One region of the Pandoraea oxalativorans genome, then DNA from elsewhere that is predicted to be linked to it. Evidence: predicted binding sites of a transcription regulator. Region 1 holds the regulator's gene; each other region holds the start of a gene.
What was found. The regulator sigma-54, encoded in region 1, starts transcription at its own class of promoters, with help from an activator protein. The targets are predictions, from matches to a motif close to TGGCANGNAANCTGCTTT.

Region 1 (6,864 bases):
CGCGGAAGACTTCGCCCGCTCGCATCCCGGGGGGGCATTGGGCCGCCGGCTGCTGACCTTCGTGCGCGATGTCATGCGTACCGGCGACGCCGTGCCGCGCGTGCGCTCCGACGCCAATCTCTCCGACGCGCTAATCGAGATGACCGCCAAGGGTCTCGGCATGACCGCCATCGTGGATGCCGACGATCGCGTCGTCGGTATCTTTACCGACGGCGACTTGCGTCGTTTGTTCAAGCGTACACTCGATTTCACCTCGCTGAAGCTGGCCGACGTGATGAAGGCCGATCCGCGCACCATCGATCCGGACAAGCTCGCCGCAGAAGCCGCCGAACTGATGGAACGCTTCGGCATCATGCAGTTGCTCGTGACGGAGAACGGCCGCCTTGTCGGCGCGCTGAACGTCCACGACCTGTTCGCCGCCAAGGTCGTGTGAGTTGTCTGCCCAGAGCCGTCTGCCAATGAGTCATCCGAGTCAAGCGAATCCCCCCAACGCCTCCGGCATTGCGCCCTTCGACGCAGCGGCCGCCACGCTTCGCGCGGCGCGTCTGCGCGTCATGGTGTTCGACGTCGATGGCGTGCTGACCGACGGCGGCCTGCGCTACGGCCCGACCGGCGAAGTCATCAAGACCTTCGATTCGCTCGACGGCCACGGTCTGAAGCTGCTGGGCGAAGCCGGCATCGTCACCGCCATCATCACGGGACGTCAGTCGGATATCGTCGCCAAACGCGCGGCGGATCTGCGCGTCGTGCACGTCTATCAGGGCGTGCACGACAAGCGCACCGCATTTGAAGACCTGTGCGCCAAAGTCGGCGTGACGGCCGACGTCTGCGGGCATATCGGCGACGACTGGCCCGACCTGCCCGTGCTCACGCGCGTGGGCTTTGCCGCCTGCCCGGCCAATGCGCACATCGAAGTGAAGGCACGCTGTCACTGGATCGCGAGTACGCGCGGTGGCGAAGGTGCCGCACGCGAGTTGTGCGACTTCATCTTGCGCGCGCAGGGGCGTTACGACGCCTTGCTCGCCGAAGCCATCGCCTGACGCGCCGGGAGAGTCGATCCACTCATGGCCATCCAACGCGTCTCGCCCGCTTCGCTGATCGCGATCGCCGTCCTGGCAAGCCTTGCGGCCGGCACCTACTGGCTCGTGCAGCGCACGCTGCCGTCCGACGCCGACCGCGCGCCGTACGTGAAGCAGCACATCCCCGATTACTACGCCGACGACATGGTGATCTCGATGCTTGCGCCCAACGGGGTGACGCAGTACCGCGTCAACGCCGTCCACATGACGCACTTCGAAGACGACCAGACCACGGCCATGACGATGCCGGCCGTGCGCGCCTTCACGCCGGACCAGCCCGAGGTGACCGCCACGAGCAAGCGTGGCACGCTCAACGCCGATATGTCGATCGTCGATCTGTACGACGACGCGGTCGTGGTGCGTCAGCCGGGGCCGCGCGATCCCGAAATGCGTGCGCTGTCCGAGCACTTCCAGGTGCTCGTGAACGAAGACATCGTGCGCACCGAAAAGCCGGTGCAGCTCTTCCGCGGGTCGTCCGTGATGTATGGCGACGGCATGATTTTCAATAACATCTCGCGCGCCGTACAATTGCTCGGCAATGTTCACGGCACGATCCAGCCGGCGGAACTGGGCGCCAAGCGCCCGCCGCCGTCCGGCCAGTCCGCTGCGCCGGCCGCCTCACGCGCGCCATCTCAGACTCCTCAGGGCCCCAAGACCCCATGACCGATCGCCTTTCACTGCGACCCGCCTCCGTATCGCTGCGCGCGCTTCGCGCGCTGGCCACCGCCTTCGCCGTCCTTGGCGCGCTGGCCGCGCCGCTGGCTCACGCCGAACGCGCCGACCGCGACAAGCCGCTCAATATCGAGTCGAACCACATGAGCTATGACGACCTGAAGCAGGTCAACATATTCACCGGCAACGTGACGATGACCAAGGGGACGATTCTCCTGAAGGCCGATCGCGTCGAAGTGACTCAGGATCCGGAGGGTTATCAGTACGCCACGGCTTACTACAAGCCGGGTGGCCCGCTCGCCTACATGCGTCAGAAGCGCGACGGCATCGACGAGTACATCGACGGCTGGGGCGAGACCATCTATTACAACGGCAAGACCGAAGTCGCCACGCTGACCACGCGGGCCACGCTCAAGCGTCTGGCCGGCGGTACGAAGGTGCTCGACGAGATTCACGGCAGCGTGATCACGTACGACACCTACAATGAGGTCTACACCGCCAACAGCGGTGCCGATCAGGTCACCCCCAACAATCCGAACGGCCGCGTGCGCGCTACGCTCGCCCCTCGCAACGCCACGGGCGCACAGGCGCCGGCGCCGGCGCCGGCACCGGGTGCCGCGCCCAAGGGCGACCTGCCGCCGCTGTCGCCTTCCAAGAACATCGGGAATCCGCGTGAGTAATTCTGCCAATAGCAACGTCTCGACCATCAACCCGGGCGCAGGCCCGGTGGGCAAGCCCAGCGCGCTCGTCGTGCGCTCGCTCAAGAAGCAGTACGGCGCGCGTACCGTCGTTAAGGATGTGTCGCTCGACGTGAAGAGCGGCGAGGTCGTGGGTCTGCTTGGCCCGAATGGCGCGGGCAAGACAACGTCGTTCTACATGATCGTGGGGCTGGTGCCTGCCGACGACGGCGAAATCCAGCTCGACGGCAACCTCATCAGCGAACTGCCGATCCACGAGCGCGCCCGCATGGGCGTCTCGTATCTGCCGCAGGAAGCGTCGGTATTTCGCAAGCTCACGGTCGAAGACAACATTCGCGCCGTGCTTGAATTGCAGGTCGATGCACAGGGCAAGCCCCTCAAGCGCGACGAAATCGAACGCCGCATCGAAGCCCTGCTCGACGAGCTTCAGGTGGGCCATCTGCGCGAGAATCCGGCGATGTCGCTCTCGGGCGGCGAGCGTCGTCGCGTCGAAATCGCACGCGCCCTGGCCACACAACCGCGATTTATATTGCTCGACGAACCGTTCGCGGGCGTCGACCCGATCGCCGTGCTGGAAATCCAGCGGATCGTGCGCTTTCTCAAGGACCGAGGCATCGGTGTCCTGATTACCGACCACAACGTGCGCGAGACGCTGGGTATCTGCGATCACGCGTACATCATCAGCGAAGGCTCGGTGCTCGCCGCAGGCACGCCTGACCAGATCGTCGCCGACGAAAGCGTCCGCCGCGTCTATCTGGGCGAAAATTTCCGGATGTAAAGCAGATTTTTCGCATGTAAACCCTGCCTCCGATAGGCGTCAGGGACGGTTCCGTTGGCGTGACAAAGCCTCTACAATGAAGGCGAGACCGCTATGAAACCGACTCTTCAACTCCGCACCTCGCAGCACCTGACCCTCACGCCGCAGTTGCAGCAATCGATCCGGTTGTTGCAACTGTCGACGCTCGAACTTCAGCAGGAAGTCGAGCACGCCCTCACCCAGAACCCGATGCTCGAACGCGAGGACGATTGGCTCGCCGGTTCGGTACGTGTGGGCACAGACGGGTCGCTACGCAACGAGCGAGGTTCGTCGTCCAGCGGTTCGAACGACAACGGCCCCGACGCCGCTAACGGTCACGACGAAGCACGCGAACTCGATGGCGAGGCCCGCTTCGACGACAACGCGCCGGATAACGGCAGCGACTGGAGCCTGAACGACTTCGCCCGCTCCGGCAGCGCATCGGACGACGACGACAATGCGCGTCCGCAGCTGCACGTCGACCATCCCAATCTGCGTGAACATCTGCTGGCTCAACTGCGCCTGACCAAGGCCTCACCGCGCGACCGCGCGCTGGTGGAATTCCTGATCGAATCCCTGGACGAAGACGGCTACCTTGGTAGCCTGCTCGACGAGATTCAGGCCGAAATGCCCGAGGAGCTGGCGCTCGAAACGGAAGAGATCAACGCGGCGCTGGCGCTACTGCAAAGTTTCGACCCGGCGGGCGTGGGCGCCCGCAGCCCGGCCGAGTGCCTGCGCCTGCAGCTTCAGCGACTGCCCGCAAGCGCTGTGCGTACGCTGTCGCTGCGCATCGTCACCGATCACCTGGAACTGCTGGCCGCGCGCGATTACACGCGTTTGCGCCGCCTGCTGGGTGTCGGCGAAGACGGCCTGCGCGCCGCGCATCAGCTGATTCGTTCGCTGGACCCGTTCCCGGGCTCGGCTTACGGCGCGCCCCAGGCCGACTACGTCGTGCCGGACGTGCTGGTACGCAAGCAGGGGAGCGGCTGGACGGCGGAGCTGAATCCGGAAGTGATGCCGCGTCTACGCATCAACGAGATGTATGCGCGCATTCTCCGAAATAACCGGAACGATCCGGGAACCGGCAACCTCCAACAGCAGTTGCAGGAAGCGCGCTGGCTGATCAAGAACATCCAGCAACGCTTCGATACGATCCTGCGGGTGGCGCAAGCCATTGTCGAGCGTCAAAAGAACTTCTTCACGCATGGCGAAATCGGCATGCGGCCCTTGGTTTTACGCGAGATTGCTGATACGCTGGGTTTACATGAATCCACGATTTCACGGGTGACAACGAGTAAGTACATGCTCACTCCATTTGGAACCTTCGAGCTTAAGTACTTCTTCGGATCGCACGTGGCAACGGAAGCCGGAGGCGCTGCGTCATCGACCGCTATCCGCGCACTCATCAAGCAACTCATAGGAGCAGAAGACCCGCAGAGCCCCCTTTCCGATAGCCGTATCGCGGAACTGCTGGCAGAGCAAGGTTTTGTGGTGGCGCGGCGCACTGTCGCGAAGTACCGCGAGGCCATGCGAATCCCCGCAGTGAACTTGCGCAAATCTTTGTAGGACAGTCCTGGTGCGCCATGTTGGCCGCTGGGGCATCACGCCGCAGTGCGACATTGCGTCACGTCAATGGCTCGCACCCTCGCTAGCCAGCGTCAACGTTGACGCGGCCTGCACTTCGGCATTTCAGCAAGGAGAGCAGCTATGAATCTGAAGATCAGTGGACACCATCTCGAACTCACGCCGTCGCTGCGCGAATTTGTCGTCAACAAGCTTAACCGCGTGTTGAATCATTTCGACCAGCTCATTGGCGCCGAGGTGATCCTCTCTGTCGACAAGACCAAGGAGAAGAGCGGACGCCAGATCGCGAGCGTCACGGTGTTTCTCAAGGGCAAGGAAATTTTCGTCGAGAAGTGTGACGAGAATATGTATGCCGCCATCGACAAGCTGATCGACATGCTCGACCGCAAGGTAATGCAGTACAAGGATAAGGTTCAGGATCACGGTCGCGAAGCCATCAAGCACCACGAACTTCCTCCAGAGGCGGAACCGCTGCAATAGCATCGTTCAGGCGTGGTCATCGCATTGGCTGATACCGACGAAAACCCGCAAGGAACCCCCTTAGCGCATATCCGTCTGTTGTAAGTCTGGCATCACCCACCGCGGGGCCGTTGAACGGCCCCTTTTGTATGGTTCGCCCCACTTCCGTGACTTGCCGCGAGCGCGGCGGCGAGTGGTCTATAATGCGAGGTCAATCGGGGGTTGGAGGGCGACCATGCGTTCGCCCGCATTACAAGATGAACCGTTTAGCCAAACTCATACTCGAGTCCAACATCCTGCTTGGACTGTCCGTTACCAGCAAGAAGCGCCTGTTCGAACAGGTCGGCCTCCTCTTCGAGAACAATGCCGGGCTTTCTCGCGCTGTGGTAACCGACAATCTGTTCGCCCGTGAGCGTCTCGGCTCGACGGGTCTTGGCGAAGGTGTCGCGATTCCGCATGGACGCATCAAAGGCCTGAAGTTTCCGGCCGCCGCGTTCATCCGCCTGGAAGAGGCCATTCCGTTCGAAGCGCCCGACGGTCAGCCCGTCTCCCTCCTGTTCGTGTTGCTCGTGCCCGAGCAAGCGACGCAGCAGCACCTCGAGATCCTGTCCGAAATTGCGCAGTTGCTCTCGGACCCCGAGATGCGCAGTATCCTGATCAACGCGCCCAGCGCCAACGATGTCCACGCCGCGCTGACGAACTGGAAGCCCTGAGTCGTCCCGCGTCGTCAGCGCACCGGTACGAATCGCCGCGAACACACACGAATTCCGTAGCTCCCACACCCAACCGAACGAGGCGACGCGGTGGAACTGACCGGCATCAACGCGCAAAGCATTTTCGACGACAACGCCGCGACGTTGCGTCTGTCGTGGCTCACAGGCCATGAAGGTTGGGAGCGCGGCTTCACGCCGGAGAGCGTGGCGACCGCCACCTCAAGCGCGGACCTCGTGGGCCACCTGAACCTCATCCACCCGAACCGGATTCAGGTGCTCGGCGAAGCCGAGCTACGCTACTACCAGCGTCTCACGGACGAGAACCGCAAGCGTCACATGGGCGAAGTCATCGCGCTGGAACCGCCGTTCCTCGTGGTGGCAGATGGCCTCGAAGCGCCGCCCGATCTGGTGCTGCGCTGTACACGCTCTTCCACCCCGCTGTTCACCACGCCGCTGTCGACGGCCTCCGTCATCGACAGCCTGCGTCTGTACATTTCTCGCGTTTTCGCGCCGCGCTGCACGATGCACGGCGTTTTCATCGACATTCTGGGCATGGGCGTGCTGCTCACCGGCGACTCCGGCCTCGGCAAGAGCGAACTCGGTCTGGAACTGATCAGCCGTGGACACGGCCTGGTGGCCGACGACGCAGTCGATTTCGTGCGTCTCGGGCCGGATTTCGTCGAAGGCCGCTGCCCGCCGCTGCTGCAAAACCTGCTGGAAGTGCGCGGTCTCGGTCTGCTCGACATCAAGACCATCTTCGGTGAGACGGCTGTGCGCCGGAAAATGAAGCTCAAGCTGATCGTGCAACTGGTGCGCCGTCCCGATGGCGAATTCCAGCGTCTGCCGCTCGAAGCGCAGACGGT
Region 2 (6,864 bases), 2.6 Mb from region 1:
GTCCCTCAGGACATAGACCGTCAGCAGCGGCTGGTTGGCTTGCAGCAATTCGTCGAGCCGGACGGCCTGCTGCCGGTCTAGCTTGTCGCGGTTGCGCAATAACAGCCAGCGGCTCGATTTGATGACCCGGCGCGCGGGACGGTCCTGGCGCAGTTGGTTGGCCTGATCCACGCGCACCCGATCAATGACCTCTCGTCCGTACTTGGCCACGACATGGAACAAGTCATAGACGATCTCCGCCCGTGGGCAGTGGGCCTGGATTTCTAACTCGTAGGCCGTAGTCATGTCGATGGCTACGGCCTTGATGCGTTGGGCGACCCCACGCGGCAATTGCTCGAAGAACGCCCGAGCCGTCTCGCGTGAGCGTCCTGGGCCGATCCACAGCACCTGCCTGCTGATCGGATCGACGACTACCGTCGCGTACCGATGCCCTTTATGCAGGGCGAACTCGTCCATCGCTAAATACTCGATCCTGGACCAATCCGGTTCGCGCACTGACGCTCGGAGCCGGGCCTTGTCCAGCGTCTTGACGGTATGCCAACCCAGCTCGAAGAACCTCGCCACCGCCTGCACGTTGCTCGATTGCAGCAATTGGCTGCAGGCCGCCGCAAGCCGATCCGTCACCCGCTGGTAGCGACCCAGCCAAGTAAGCCGCTCCAGGCGCGGGCCACCGCATTGCTCACACAACAAGCGCCGGCGTGGAACATGAAGAACAACCCGGTACTCAAATAACGGCAGATCTCGCACCCGGCGCACCGTGGTCTCATGGACCTGGCGACATCGTGCGCCGCACTGCTCGCACAGCATCACCTTGGCGGTTGGCTTCAAATAGATCGACAGCGTGCGCCCTGTGCCCTCGGGCCACTCCACGCGTTCGACGGCATAGCCCTGCCAGCCTCCCAGCGACTCCAGCAGCTTGCGATCCAGCATCTCCACGCACTCCTGATGGCAAATTCCTGCCATCAAGAGTACGAAAACTTGTCAAATCCCTCCACGCTATTGCGCGATGAACCTTTTTTTATGGCGTTTGACTAGAATGAAAGCGTGATTCCTTTCGACGGGAGGCGGCCATGTCCATGATCACTCTCTCGATGATGCTGGTGGCCTTGCTCGTCGGCTTCGCCATCGGCATGCTCGTCGATCACTTCTGGATTACGCATCACGATGAACCGACCGCGCACAAGCGTCTGGACTGGCACGAGATGTGGGACCGTATTCGTCATCAGCACTGAGGTATTCGTGCCGGGTGCATCGCCGATGCGCATTACCCGGCGCGAAGTTTTCGCCAGAGCGTCGAGCGGCTGATGCCGAGCGCTTCGCACGCGGCATTGCGGTCGCCGCCGCAGGCGGCCAGCGTCGAGTGAATGCGGGCTAGCTCCAGGGCGGCACGGCGCTCGCGTCCTGTCATCGGCGCGCCGGATGCTTCGACGGCGGCTTCGCTCGTCGGACCTGTTACACCCATCGTACCCATCGTGCTGTTTGTCCGGCCACCGTTCGTTTTTGAAACGTCGAACGCAGGCGGCGTCGTGCCAAGCTCCGGGGCAATCTCGACCAGTCGCGCACGGCTGATCTCGCGGGCATCGACCACGTCGGCGCAGACGACCGCGATGCGCTCCAGTAAATTCTCCAGCTCCCGAACGTTCCCCGGCCAACGATAGCTTGCCAGAAGCGGCAATAGCGACGCCTGCAAGGCGTCCACGCTCACGCGCGCGCCCGCCCGGGCTAGCGCGCGTTCCAGGAACAACGGCGTAAGGCGCGGCAGGTCGTCCATGCGCTCGCGCAGCGCAGGCAGCACCATGCGCAGGATGTTCAGACGGTAGTAAAGGTCTTCGCGGAACAGCCCGGCCGCAACCTGCTGACGAAGATCGCGGTGCGTGGCAGCAATCACGCGCACGTCGCACGGCACCGGTTCGTTCGCGCCAAGACGCAGGACTTCGCGCTCCTGCAGTACACGCAGCAGCCGGGTTTGCAGCGGCATCGGCATCTCGCCGATTTCGTCGAGAAAGATCGTGCCATTGTGTGCCGTCTCGAACAGGCCGGCCTTACCGCCGCGTCGCGCGCCGGAGAATGCGCCATCTTCGTACCCGAACAACTCGCTCTCGAGCAGCGTCTCCGGAAACGCGGCGCAGTTGATGGCGACGAACGGATAGTCGCGGCGGCGGCTTGCGTTGTGAATCCCTTGCGCGAGCAATTCCTTACCCGTTCCGCTCTCGCCATGCACGAGCACCGTCGAGTCGGTCTGCGCATAGCGGCGTGCGAGTGCGCGGACTTGCGTCATCGCCGCCGAATCGCCGATCAGGTCGTCGAGCCGGTAGCGCGCCACGAGATGCCGGGGACGATGGCGCGAACGCAACGAGCGATCCACGCGGGCGAACGACTGCGAGTCCTGACAAGTGACGAGCGCGCCCGTGAGCGTGCCCTGATCCAGCAGGGGAATACGGTTGATGACCCAGGTCTTGCCTGCCATCGAGACGATCGCTTCCAGTTCGGCGCTCGCGCTCTCCAGCGTGCGCGCGATGTCGAGTGCGGGGGCGATGGTATCGAGCGTTCGTCCGACCGCGTCGGCTGCCGTGACACCGAGAATCCCGGCCATCGACGCGTTGAGCGCCTCGATGCGTCCGTTCAGATCGACGGCGGCCACGCCTTCGTGCAGATGTCGCAACACCGTATCGAGACGCTCGCGCCGTTGCGCTTCGATGCGCCCGAGACGTGCCACTTCCAGCGCCGTGTCGAACGCTGCGCGCACCGAATCCTGCGAGTAGAGAAAGATGCCCGTGAGGCCGGCGCGCTCGGTCAGTTGCGTGACGAGGCCCGGCCCGACGATGACCGCCATGCCGTCGTCGCGCAACCGATGCACGAGGTCCTCGGCGTTTTGCGCATCGACGTACGTGTGCTGAGAGATGTCGAGATGAAAGGCGCGCTTGAAGCGCTCGAACTCGGCGGCGGGGCGCGCGTAGGACACGAGCGCGATGCGCGAGTCGGGGAGCGACGCGGGCAGGGCGCGCCGCGCACGGGCCAGCGCGTGCATGACGTCCGAGCCGGTGACTTTGACCAGCACCACAGGCAACGCAAGACGCTCGCGCAGAAAATCGCCGTTCGAGCCGGCTGCCACGATGCCGTCGACGCTTCCAGCGGGCAATCGCTCGAGCGCTTCGATCACGGCTTCGTACCCCTTGTCGACGATGTGGACGTCGGCCTGCGCGACGTAATCCGGCACGATATCGCGATACAGCTCGCCGAGCTTGCTGATGCCGACCGCCCAGATCACCGGCTTTCGCATCGCGGGGACGGTGGGCGCACGCGCCACGCTTGCGGCAGTCGCAGGCAGGCGGGACGGCATCTCGGTGGGTATCGAATTCGGCATGACGGTCGGCGGCAAGGGAGGCTGATCCGGATCGTAGCATGTTGCGACGACATGTTTCATTTTTGGTTTCAAAATGAAACGTTATGCGACTGCCCTCTCTGCCTTCAAGTGACATTTACCTTGACGTAAACGTCATGCAGGCGAAGAATTTCCGTCGATAAATGAATGCGTTAGCGCTGCAAAGGGACAAGAGATGCGCGGGCGCACGATCTGCTGGCACGGCCATTGCTATTCAGGAAGCCTGCTACTCAACCCACGTGCGATCCGGTGACATTTCGCTCATCCGACGCGCAAGACACGACCGAGGGATTCAAGTGACGCAAACCATTCGTTCGGCCAGCGCCGCCTTCCGCGAGGCCGTCAAGACCGAGCAACCGTTGCAGGTTGTCGGTGCCATCAATGCCAACCACGCGCTGCTGGCCAAGGCGGCGGGATTCAAGGCGATCTATCTGTCGGGCGGCGGTGTCGCTGCCGGTTCGCTCGGGTTGCCCGATCTGGGCATCTCGACGCTCGACGACGTGCTCACCGACGTGCGTCGCATCACCGACGTGTGCGACCTGCCGCTGCTGGTGGACGTCGACACGGGCTTCGGTCCGTCGGCCTTCAACATTGCGCGCACGGTGCAGTCGCTGATCAAGTTCGGCGCGGGGGCGATGCATATCGAAGATCAGGTGGGTGCGAAGCGCTGTGGCCATCGTCCCGGCAAGGCCATCGTGACGCAGCAGGAGATGGTCGACCGTATCAAGGCGGCCGTGGACGCGCGCACCGATGAGAACTTCGTCATCATGGCGCGCACCGATGCGCTGGCCGTCGAAGGTCTTCAGGCGGCCATCGACCGCGCGTGCGCATGCGTCGAAGCGGGCGCCGACATGATCTTCCCGGAAGCCATGACGGAACTGCCGATGTACCGCCAGTTCGCCGACGCCGTGAAGGTGCCCGTGCTCGCGAACATCACCGAGTTCGGCTCGACGCCGCTGTTCACCGTGGACGAACTCAAGAGTGCGCAGGTCGGTCTGGTGCTGTATCCGCTCTCGGCGTTCCGCGCCATGAACAAGGCGGCGGAAAACGTTTATCACACGATTCGTCGCGACGGCACGCAAAAGGCCGTGCTCGACACGATGCAAACGCGCGCCGAGCTCTATGAGAGCATCGGCTACCACGCTTACGAACAGAAGCTCGACGCCCTGTTCGCCCAACAGAAATAACGAACCCCTGATCCTGGAGGAAAGAGCATGAGCGAGACGACTGCCACCGGCTTCAAGCCGAAGAAATCCGTTGCCCTGTCGGGTGTGACCGCAGGTAACACGGCACTGTGTACCGTGGGCCGTTCGGGCAACGATCTGCACTATCGCGGCTACGACATTCTGGATCTGGCTCAGACCTCGGAATTCGAAGAAATCGCGTATCTGCTGGTCTACGGCAAGCTGCCGACCGTGGCGGAACTGCGTGGCTACAAGGCCAAGCTCAAGGCGCTGCGTGGTCTGCCCGCCGCCGTAAAGGACGCCCTCGAAGCCGTGCCCGCCGCGGCTCACCCGATGGACGTGATGCGCACCGGCGTGTCGGTCCTCGGCACCGTGCTGCCGGAGAAGGACGATCACAACATTCCCGGCGCACGCGACATCGCCGACCGTCTGATGGCGAGCCTCGGCTCGATGCTGCTGTACTGGTATCACTACAGCCAGAACGGCGTGCGTATCGACGTGGAAACGGACGACGACAGCATCGGCGGTCACTTCCTGCATCTGCTGCACGGCGAGAAGCCGTCGGACCAGTGGGTGCGCGCGATGCATACGTCGCTGATTCTGTACGCCGAGCACGAGTTCAACGCGTCGACCTTCACTGCGCGCGTGATCGCGGGCACGGGGTCGGACATGCACTCGGCGATTACCGGCGCGATCGGTGCGCTGCGCGGGCCGAAGCACGGTGGCGCGAACGAAGTCGCGTTCGAAGTGCAGAAGCGCTACAACTCGCCGGACGAAGCCGAGGCCGACATCCGTCAACGCGTTGAGAACAAGGAAGTGATCATCGGCTTCGGCCATCCGGTCTACACGGTGAGCGATCCGCGCAACAAGGTCATCAAGGAAGTCGCGCACGAGCTCTCGAAGGCGGAGCAGAACACGGCGATGTACGACATTGCGGAGCGCCTGGAATCGGTGATGTGGGACGTGAAGAAGATGTTCCCGAACCTCGACTGGTTCAGTGCGGTGAGCTATCACATGATGGGCGTGCCGACTGCGATGTTTACGCCGTTGTTCGTGATCGCGCGTACGTCGGGCTGGAGTGCGCACATCATCGAGCAGCGCGTCGACAACAAGATCATTCGTCCGAGCGCTAACTACACCGGTCCGGAAGATCAGCAGTTCGTGCCGATCGACAAGCGTTAAGACTGTCCAGCGCCGACACCTTCCCCACATGATGAACACCGAATACCGTAAATCCCTGCCCGGGACGTCGCTCGATTACTTCGACGCCCGTGCTGCCGTCGAGGCCATTGCCCCGGGCGCGTACGACACGCTGCCGTACACCTCGCGCGTGCTGGCCGAGAACCTCGTGCGGCGCTGCGATCCGGCGGCGCTGACCGACTCGCTCAAGCAACTGATCGAACGACGTCGCGACCTCGATTTCCCGTGGTTCCCCGCCCGTGTGGTGTGCCACGACATTCTCGGTCAGACGGCGCTCGTCGACCTCGCCGGTCTACGCGACGCCATTGCTGCGCAAGGCGGCGACCCGGCGCTGGTCAACCCGGTGGTGCCGACCCAACTGGTGGTCGATCACTCGCTGGCTGTCGAGTGCGGCGGCTTCGACCCCGATGCGTTCGCGAAGAACCGCGCCATCGAAGATCGCCGTAACGAAGACCGCTTCGATTTCATCAACTGGACGAAGAAGGCGTTTCGCAACGTCGACGTGATTCCGCCGGGCAACGGCATCCTGCACCAGATCAATCTGGAGCGCATGAGCCCGGTGATTCAGGTGGCGGAGGGTGTGGCCTATCCCGATACGCTCGTCGGCACCGATTCACACACGCCGATGGTCGATGCGCTGGGCGTGATCGCCATTGGCGTGGGCGGGCTGGAAGCGGAGAGCGTGATGCTCGGACGCGCGTCGTGGATGCGCTTGCCGGACATCGTCGGTGTGAAACTGACGGGCAAGCCGCAGCCGGGCATTACCGCCACCGACATCGTGCTCGCGCTGACCGAGTTCCTGCGTAAGGAAAAGGTTGTGTCCGCATATCTGGAGTTCTACGGCGAGGGCGCTGCAAACCTCACGCTGGGCGACCGCGCGACGATCTCGAACATGGCGCCGGAGTTCGGTGCGACGGCGGCGATGTTCTACATCGACACGCAAACCATCAAATACCTGAAGCTCACCGGCCGCGACGACGCGCTCGTCGCGCTCGTCGAGACCTACGCGAAGCAAACCGGTCTGTGGGCCGACACGCTGACGAAGGCCGAGTACGAGCGCGTACTGACGTTCGATCTGTCGAGCGTGGTACGCAACAT
Region 3 (6,864 bases), 300 kb from region 1:
GCTTGCGGCGCCGATCAGCAGGTTCTCTTCGACGCTCAGACGCGGAAAGATCTCGCGCCCTTGCGGCACGTACGCCATGCCGCTCGATACGCGCGCATAGGACGGGGCCGACGTCAGCGTTTTGCCCCGCCACGCGATGCTGCCCGACTTCACCGGCACCACGCCCATAAGGCATTTGAGGAGCGTGGTCTTGCCCACGCCATTGCGTCCGAGCAGTACGGTGAGTTGTGCGTCGGGCACCGTGAACTCCACGTTGCGCAGGATGTGACTGCCGCTGTAGAACTGATTGAGTGCGTGAATTTCCAGCATGGTCAGCGTCCCAGATACGATTCGATCACGCGCTCGTCGCGTTGCACGGCGTCGAGCGTGCCTTCGGCGAGCACCCGCCCTTCGGCCATCACCGTCACGACGCCGGTCTGCCCCGCGAGCGCGGCGACGAACGCCATGTCGTGCTCGACCACCATCATCGAGCAATGTCCACGCAGACGGTTGAGCAGCTCGGCCAGTTGCGCGGTCTCTTCGTCGGTCATGCCTGCGGCAGGTTCGTCGAGCAACAGCAACTGCGGCTGCTGCATCAGCAACATGCCGATCTCCAGCCGCTGCTTCTGACCGTGCGACAACTGACCCGCACGCACATGCGCCTGATGTTCCAGATGCGTGAGCGCCAGCACTTCCTCGACACGACGTTTGATGGTCGGCGTCAGCATGGCCCACAGCGCGCGGAACCAACGCTTGTCTCCGGCGCATGCGAGTTCGAGATTCTCCCAGACGCTGTGATGCTCGAACACGGTCGGCTTCTGGAACTTGCGCCCAACGCCTGCCTGCGCGATGGCCGGTTCGTCCAGACGCGTGAGGTCCAGCGTCTGACCGAGGAAGGCGCGTCCCGAGTCGGGGCGCGTCTTGCCCGTGATCACGTCCATCATCGTCGTTTTGCCTGCGCCATTGGGGCCGATGATGCAGCGCAGTTCGTCGGTCTTGATGGACAGCGACAGATCGTTCAGCGCGCGAAAGCCGTCGAACGACACGCAAATGTTTTCAAGATACAGGATCAGGCCGTGCGACGTGTCGATTTCGCCGGGCACCACGAGGTGCGACATGCCCGTCGCGTCGCCGCTGACCGAGACGGAAGCCTCCGGCGCATCGGCCTGCTGCCATCTGATGTCGTAATCGGGTCTCATGCGCGGTCTCCGGAAACGGGATGGGGCACGTCGCCTTCGGCAGCGAGCGGGGCTTGGCGGTCGCGCCTGTGCGTGAGTTGCGTGACCAGACCCATCACGCCCTGCGGCAGCAGCAGCGGCACCAGCACGAACATTGCGCCGAGGAAAAACAGCCAGTATTCGGCGAAGTATGCAGTGAAGAAGCTCTTCGCACCGTTGACGATGAATGCACCGGCAATCGCACCGATGAGCGAGCCGCGTCCGCCGATGGCGACCCAGATCGCCATTTCGATGGAGTTGACCGGGGCCATCTCGCTCGGGTTGATGATGCCGACCTGCGGAACATACAGCGCACCGGCAATGCCGCACAGCATGGCCGACAGCGTCCAGACGAACAGCTTGTAGCTGAGCGGGCGATAGCCGAGGAACATGGCGCGGGACTCGCCGTCGCGAATGGCGGTGACGACGCGTCCGAACTTCGAGACCACCAGCGCGCGACACAGCAGGAACGCGCCGACCAGCACGGCGAACGTCACCAGAAACAGCACGGTGCGCGTGTTCGCCGAAGTGATCGAGTAGCCCAGAATACGCTTGAAGTCGGTGAAGCCGTTGTTGCCGCCGAAGCCGGTCTCGTTGCGATAGAACAGCAGCATGGCGGCGAACGTGAGCGCTTGGGTGATGATCGACAGATAGACGCCCTTCACGCGCGAGCGGAACGCCAGATACCCGAAGATCCACGCCACCACGCCCGGCAGCGCCACCACGAGGAACATCGCCCAGGCGAAGTGCTCGGTGCCGGTCCAGTACCAGGGCAGTTCCTTCCAGTCCAGAAACACCATGAAGTCGGGCAGATCGCTGTGATACACGCCGTCACGTCCGATGCCGCGCATGAGATACATCCCCATCGCATAGCCGCCGAGCGCGAAGAACAGGCCGTGCCCGAGGCTCAGAATGCCGCAGTACCCCCACACGAGATCGAGCGCCAGCGCAGCAATCGCGTAGCACATGATCTTGCCGACGAGCGTCATGGCATAAGCCGACAGATGCAACGGATGCGTAGCGGGCAGCACCAGCGCACACACCGGCACGATCACCATCACGGCCAGCACGAAGGCCAGCAGCACCGGGGCGACGTGTCTGGGCAGCAGACGGGCGCGCGCGGGCACGTCCAGTGGCGTCGTCGGGGCGACACCTTCGGGAAGAAAGTTCGACGTCTGCATTCAGGCCTCCGCACTGCGCCCTTTGAGCGCAAACATGCCCTGCGGGCGTTTCTGGATGAACAGCACGATCAGGATCAGCACGGCGATCTTCGCAAGCACGGCGCCCCACACGGGTTCGAGCAGCTTGTTGGCGATGCCCAGGCCGAATGCGCCGACGATCGTCCCCGCGAGTTGACCCACACCGCCCAGCACCACGGCCATGAACGAATCGATGATGTAGCTCTGACCGAGGTCCGGGCCGACGTTGCCGATCTGTGAGAGTGCGCAGCCGCCGAGACCGGCGATGCCTGCGCCGAAGGCGAAGGCGTAGCTGTCCACGCGACCCGTTTTCACGCCCACGCACGCGGCCATCGAACGGTTCTGCGTCACAGCGCGAATGAACAGGCCGAGGCGCGTGAGATTGAGTACCGACCACGTGAGCGCCACCACGACCAGCGCGAACGCCAGAATCACGATTCGGTTGTACGGCAGCATCAGATTCGGCAGCACGGCGACGCCGCCGCTCATCCAGGAGGGATTGATGACCTCGACGTTCTGCGCGCCGAACAGCGTGCGCACCGCCTGAATCAGCAACAGGCTGATACCGAACGTGGTGAGCAGCGTCTCCAGCGGACGTCCGTACAAATGCTTGATGACGGTGCGCTCCAGCACGAAACCGAGCGCGGCCGCGACGACGAACGCAGCGGGCACGGCGGCGACGAGATAGAAGTCGAACGCCCCCGGCAGGAAGCGCTGGAACAGCGTCTGCACGACATAGGTGGCATACGCGCCGACCATCAGAAACTCGCCGTGCGCCATGTTGATGACGCCAATCAGGCCGTAGGTGATCGCCAGCCCGAGTGCTGCCAGTAGCAGCACGCTGCCGAGCGACAGACCGGCGAACACCGTGCCGAAGAACTCGCTGCGCCGCTGTGCGGCGGCGAGTTGCGTGAGCGCGATGTCGGCGGCGCTGCGCACGGTGGCGTCCGGTTCGGCGTACGTGCCGTCGGCCTGCTTCGCGACGATGGGCAGCAGCAGATCGCGCATCTGCGGATCGCCGGCGGCAGCAATCAGATCGATGGCTTCACGACGCTTCTTCGGATCGGTGTCGTGCAGGGACGATTGCGCCCAGAGTTGATCGAGACGTTTGCGCAATGCCGGATCGGTTTCCTTCTGACGGGCTTGTTCGATCAGCGTCTTGAATGCGGGCGACGGGTTCTGCAACATCGTGTCGATGGCTTGCGCACGGGCGTCGCGATCGCTCGAGAGCAGCGCACCGGCGGCAGCAGCCGTCGCAACCTTGGCGCGCAGCACGTTGTTCAGCGTGAGCGACCCGGCGTCGTCGGCCTTGACCGGCGCACCCGTGATCGGATCGACGTACTTGTCGTCCTTCTGAATGGCGAGGCGCTCTCCCACGGTCACGGCCGAGTCGTCGGCCAGTGCCTGGAGGAGGGCGGCCGCCTGCGGCGAACCGTCGGCGGCGAGATGATCGATGGCTTGTGCCTTGGCGTCGAAGTCGTCGCCCGCGAGGGCGGTGAGGTCGGCGTCGGTGACGGCGGCACGTGCGGGGTGGGAGAGAGTCAGCGCGGCGCCCAGCGAAACCAGGACAAGGGCGGCAGCGGTCCAGCGTCTTATCGTTATCATGCGAAACCTCTGCATGCGCCGGAGGGCGGTGGGCGGCTCCGGCGCAAGGAATGGAAGGAAGATCAGACCTTGTCGGGCTTGCCTTCGTTACCCGCGATGAACGGGCTCCACGGCTGGGCACGCACCGGCGCCTTCGTCTTCCACACCACGTTGAACTGACCGTCCGGGCGGATTTCGCCGATCATCACCGGCTTGTGCAGGTGGTGATTGCCGTCCATGACCATGTCGAAGCCGTCCGGCGACTTGTACGTCTGGCCGATCATGGCGGTGCGCACCTTGTCGACATCGACGCTGCCCGCCTTCTCGACGGCCTGCTTCCACATATGCATGCCCACGAACGTCGCTTCCATCGGATCGTTCGTCACGCGCTTGTCGCCGCCGGGCAGGCCCTTGGCCTTCACGTACGCGAACCATTCCTTCTTGAACGCTTCGTTGGTCGGATTCTTGACCGACATGAAGTAGTTCCACGCGGCCAGATGCCCCACGAGCGGCTTGGTGTCGATGCCACGCAGTTCCTCTTCGCCCACGGAGAATGCGACGACCGGCACGTCCGTCGCCTTGATGCCCTGATTGCCGAGTTCCTTGTAGAACGGCACGTTCGAATCGCCGTTGATCGTGGAGATGACGGTGGTCTTGCCGCCCTGCGCGAACTGTTTGATGTTCGCGACGATGGTCTGGTAGTCGCTATGACCGAACGGCGTGTAGACCTCCTGAATGTCCTTGTCGGCGACGCCCTTCGAGTGCAGGAAAGCACGCAGGATCTTGTTGGTCGTGCGCGGATAGACGTAATCGGTGCCGAGCAGGAAGAAGCGTTTGGCGCTGCCGCCCTCCTTGCCCATCAGATACTCGACTGCCGGGATCGCCTGCTGATTCGGAGCAGCGCCCGTATAGAAGACGTTCTTCGACATCTCTTCGCCTTCGTACTGCACGGGGTAATAGAGCAGGCCGTTGAGTTCTTCGAAGACAGGCAGCACCGACTTGCGCGACACCGACGTCCAGCAGCCGAAGACGGCGGCGACTTTGTCCTTGGTGAGCAACTGGCGGGCTTTCTCGGCGAAGAGCGGCCAGTTCGAGGCGGGGTCGACGACCACGGCTTCGAGCGGTCGGCCCATCACGCCGCCTTTGGCGTTGATGTCGGCAATGGTCATGAGGGCGACGTCCTTGAGCGACGTCTCCGAGATGGCCATCGTGCCCGAGAGCGAATGCAGGATACCGATCTTGATGGGCTGCTTGCTCTGCGCGAACAAGTTGGGCGCCATGCCGGTGAGCGATGCGGCGCCCGAGAGGGCCGCCATCTGGAGTAGCGTGCGTCGTTTCATGGTACGTCTTCCCCTTTCCTGGTTAGACCGGTCGATCCGGTATCGGGGAATTAACGCAAGGGTCGTGCCAGCGCCCTGCCACTATGTGCCATCACGTGCCGAAGCGTGCGGATGGCGGGCGGATGGCGTGGGCACGGGAGACGGAAGATAGATGCGCAGAAGGCCCGCTGTGAGCGCGAGACACAGTGGTGCGACGGCGCGCCGTATTGGTGCGCACCGATTTGGCGCGCGAACATGTCCGTTCGCGCGCCGGGGGGGCAGGCTTTGCGTGGCGACGCTACTGGTGGTGTGCCGTCATGAAAAAGGGATGTCAGAAGCGATCGAAGTTCTGCCGAATCGGCGTGCTTGTGAACCGTGACCGCATGCTGCACGGCCGCCTCCAGCAATTCGCTTTCGGAGTCTGCGCAAAGCGCGACCGAACAGTTCATTTCGCTGGGGAATTCCCGGCAATCGATGAATTTGCGAGCCATGATGCTCTCCTCGCACAAACGGACCGATGACGCATGCATGAACCACCGCGTGCGCTGAACGCCACCCGAAGGGGTTAAAAAAGTATAGGCCGCAGGCAGTGAGATGACAGTAACGAGACCTGTTCTCGGGGGGGCGAGTCGCGTGTCAGGTACGCACGGCAGATCGATGCGCGGGAATGCCCCGCCGGAGGGCGTCCGGCATGCCGCTCTGGCATTTTTTGATGCATGATTGGCATTCGTGCCAAATAGGCTGACGGCAAGATGACGGCGACTGAAGACTTCTCACTCACTCGACATCACACCATGACCGATACCGTTGCCGGGCGCTCCGCGCCACCTTCCGACCCTGCCGAGCACCAGCGCCGTCGACTGGGCCGACGCTACGCGGCCGTACTCGCGGCCTGTCAGGCGCTCTATACGGCGGCGTTGTCCGTCGACCTGACGCTGACCGGCCTCGTCGGCTACATGCTGGCGTCCGACAAGGGGTATGCGACGCTGCCGTTCTCGCTCATTACCGTCGCGTCGGCGATCACGACGATCTTCGCGTCGATGCTGATTCAGCGCTTCGGCCAGCGGCTCGGCTTCGCGCTTGGCGCGTTGTTCGGCACTGTGGGGGGGCTTGTGTCGGTCATGGCGATTTACGAGAAGCACTTCGCGATGTTCTGCGCGGGGACGGCTTGCGTGGGCGTGTTTCAGGCGTTTGCGCGTTACTACCGGCTGGCGGCGGCGGACGTCGTGCCGGTCGAAGACAAACCGCGCGCCATCTCCGTCGTGCTCACGGGCGGCGTGTTGGCTGCCGTGATCGGACCGGCGCTCGCAGCGGGCAGCAAAGACTGGCTCGCACCGGTGACGTTCGCCGGTTCGTATCTCGTCGTGACGATTCTCTCGGGCATCTCGTTGCTGCTACTCGTCGGCTTCCTGCGCGACTTGCCGGTGCACGCAGCGGGCGGTGGGGCGGAGCTTCCGGCGCGCGCGCTCGGCGAAATCATGCGGCAGCCGATTTATGTGGCGGCGCTGGCCAACAATCTGATCGGCTTCATGGTGATGATGTTCGTGATGACGGCGACACCGATTG

Region 2: prpB (methylisocitrate lyase) is a predicted target of sigma-54. The motif match lies at 3,579-3,596, and genes of this name have one in related genera.
Region 3: urtA (urea ABC transporter substrate-binding protein) is a predicted target of sigma-54. The motif match lies at 5,372-5,389, and genes of this name have one in related genera.

The regions. Positions count from the first base shown of each region.
Region 1 covers NZ_CP011253.3:595,252-602,115, reverse strand. The annotation lists gene MB84_RS02815 (KpsF/GutQ family sugar-phosphate isomerase) at 1-433, shown strand, start outside; gene MB84_RS02810 (KdsC family phosphatase) at 555-1,040, shown strand; gene lptC (LPS export ABC transporter periplasmic protein LptC) at 1,065-1,742, shown strand; gene lptA (lipopolysaccharide transport periplasmic protein LptA) at 1,739-2,431, shown strand; gene lptB (LPS export ABC transporter ATP-binding protein) at 2,457-3,227, shown strand; gene MB84_RS02790 (RNA polymerase factor sigma-54) at 3,321-4,811, shown strand; gene hpf (ribosome hibernation-promoting factor, HPF/YfiA family) at 4,953-5,309, shown strand; gene ptsN (PTS IIA-like nitrogen regulatory protein PtsN) at 5,546-6,001, shown strand; gene hprK (HPr(Ser) kinase/phosphatase) at 6,092-6,864, shown strand, end outside.
Region 2 covers NZ_CP011253.3:3,594,597-3,601,460, reverse strand. The annotation lists gene MB84_RS15860 (ISL3 family transposase) at 1-930, opposite strand, end outside; gene MB84_RS29955 (hypothetical protein) at 1,071-1,232, shown strand; gene prpR (propionate catabolism operon regulatory protein PrpR) at 1,265-3,268, opposite strand; gene MB84_RS29950 (hypothetical protein) at 3,249-3,389, shown strand; gene prpB (methylisocitrate lyase) at 3,679-4,569, shown strand; gene prpC (bifunctional 2-methylcitrate synthase/citrate synthase) at 4,597-5,748, shown strand; gene acnD (Fe/S-dependent 2-methylisocitrate dehydratase AcnD) at 5,777-6,864, shown strand, end outside.
Region 3 covers NZ_CP011253.3:292,679-299,542, forward strand. The annotation lists gene urtE (urea ABC transporter ATP-binding subunit UrtE) at 1-309, opposite strand, end outside; gene urtD (urea ABC transporter ATP-binding protein UrtD) at 312-1,178, opposite strand; gene urtC (urea ABC transporter permease subunit UrtC) at 1,175-2,377, opposite strand; gene urtB (urea ABC transporter permease subunit UrtB) at 2,378-4,000, opposite strand; gene urtA (urea ABC transporter substrate-binding protein) at 4,063-5,259, opposite strand; partial or broken gene MB84_RS28685 (DUF1059 domain-containing protein) at 5,592-5,789, opposite strand; gene MB84_RS01335 (MFS transporter) at 6,093-6,864, shown strand, end outside.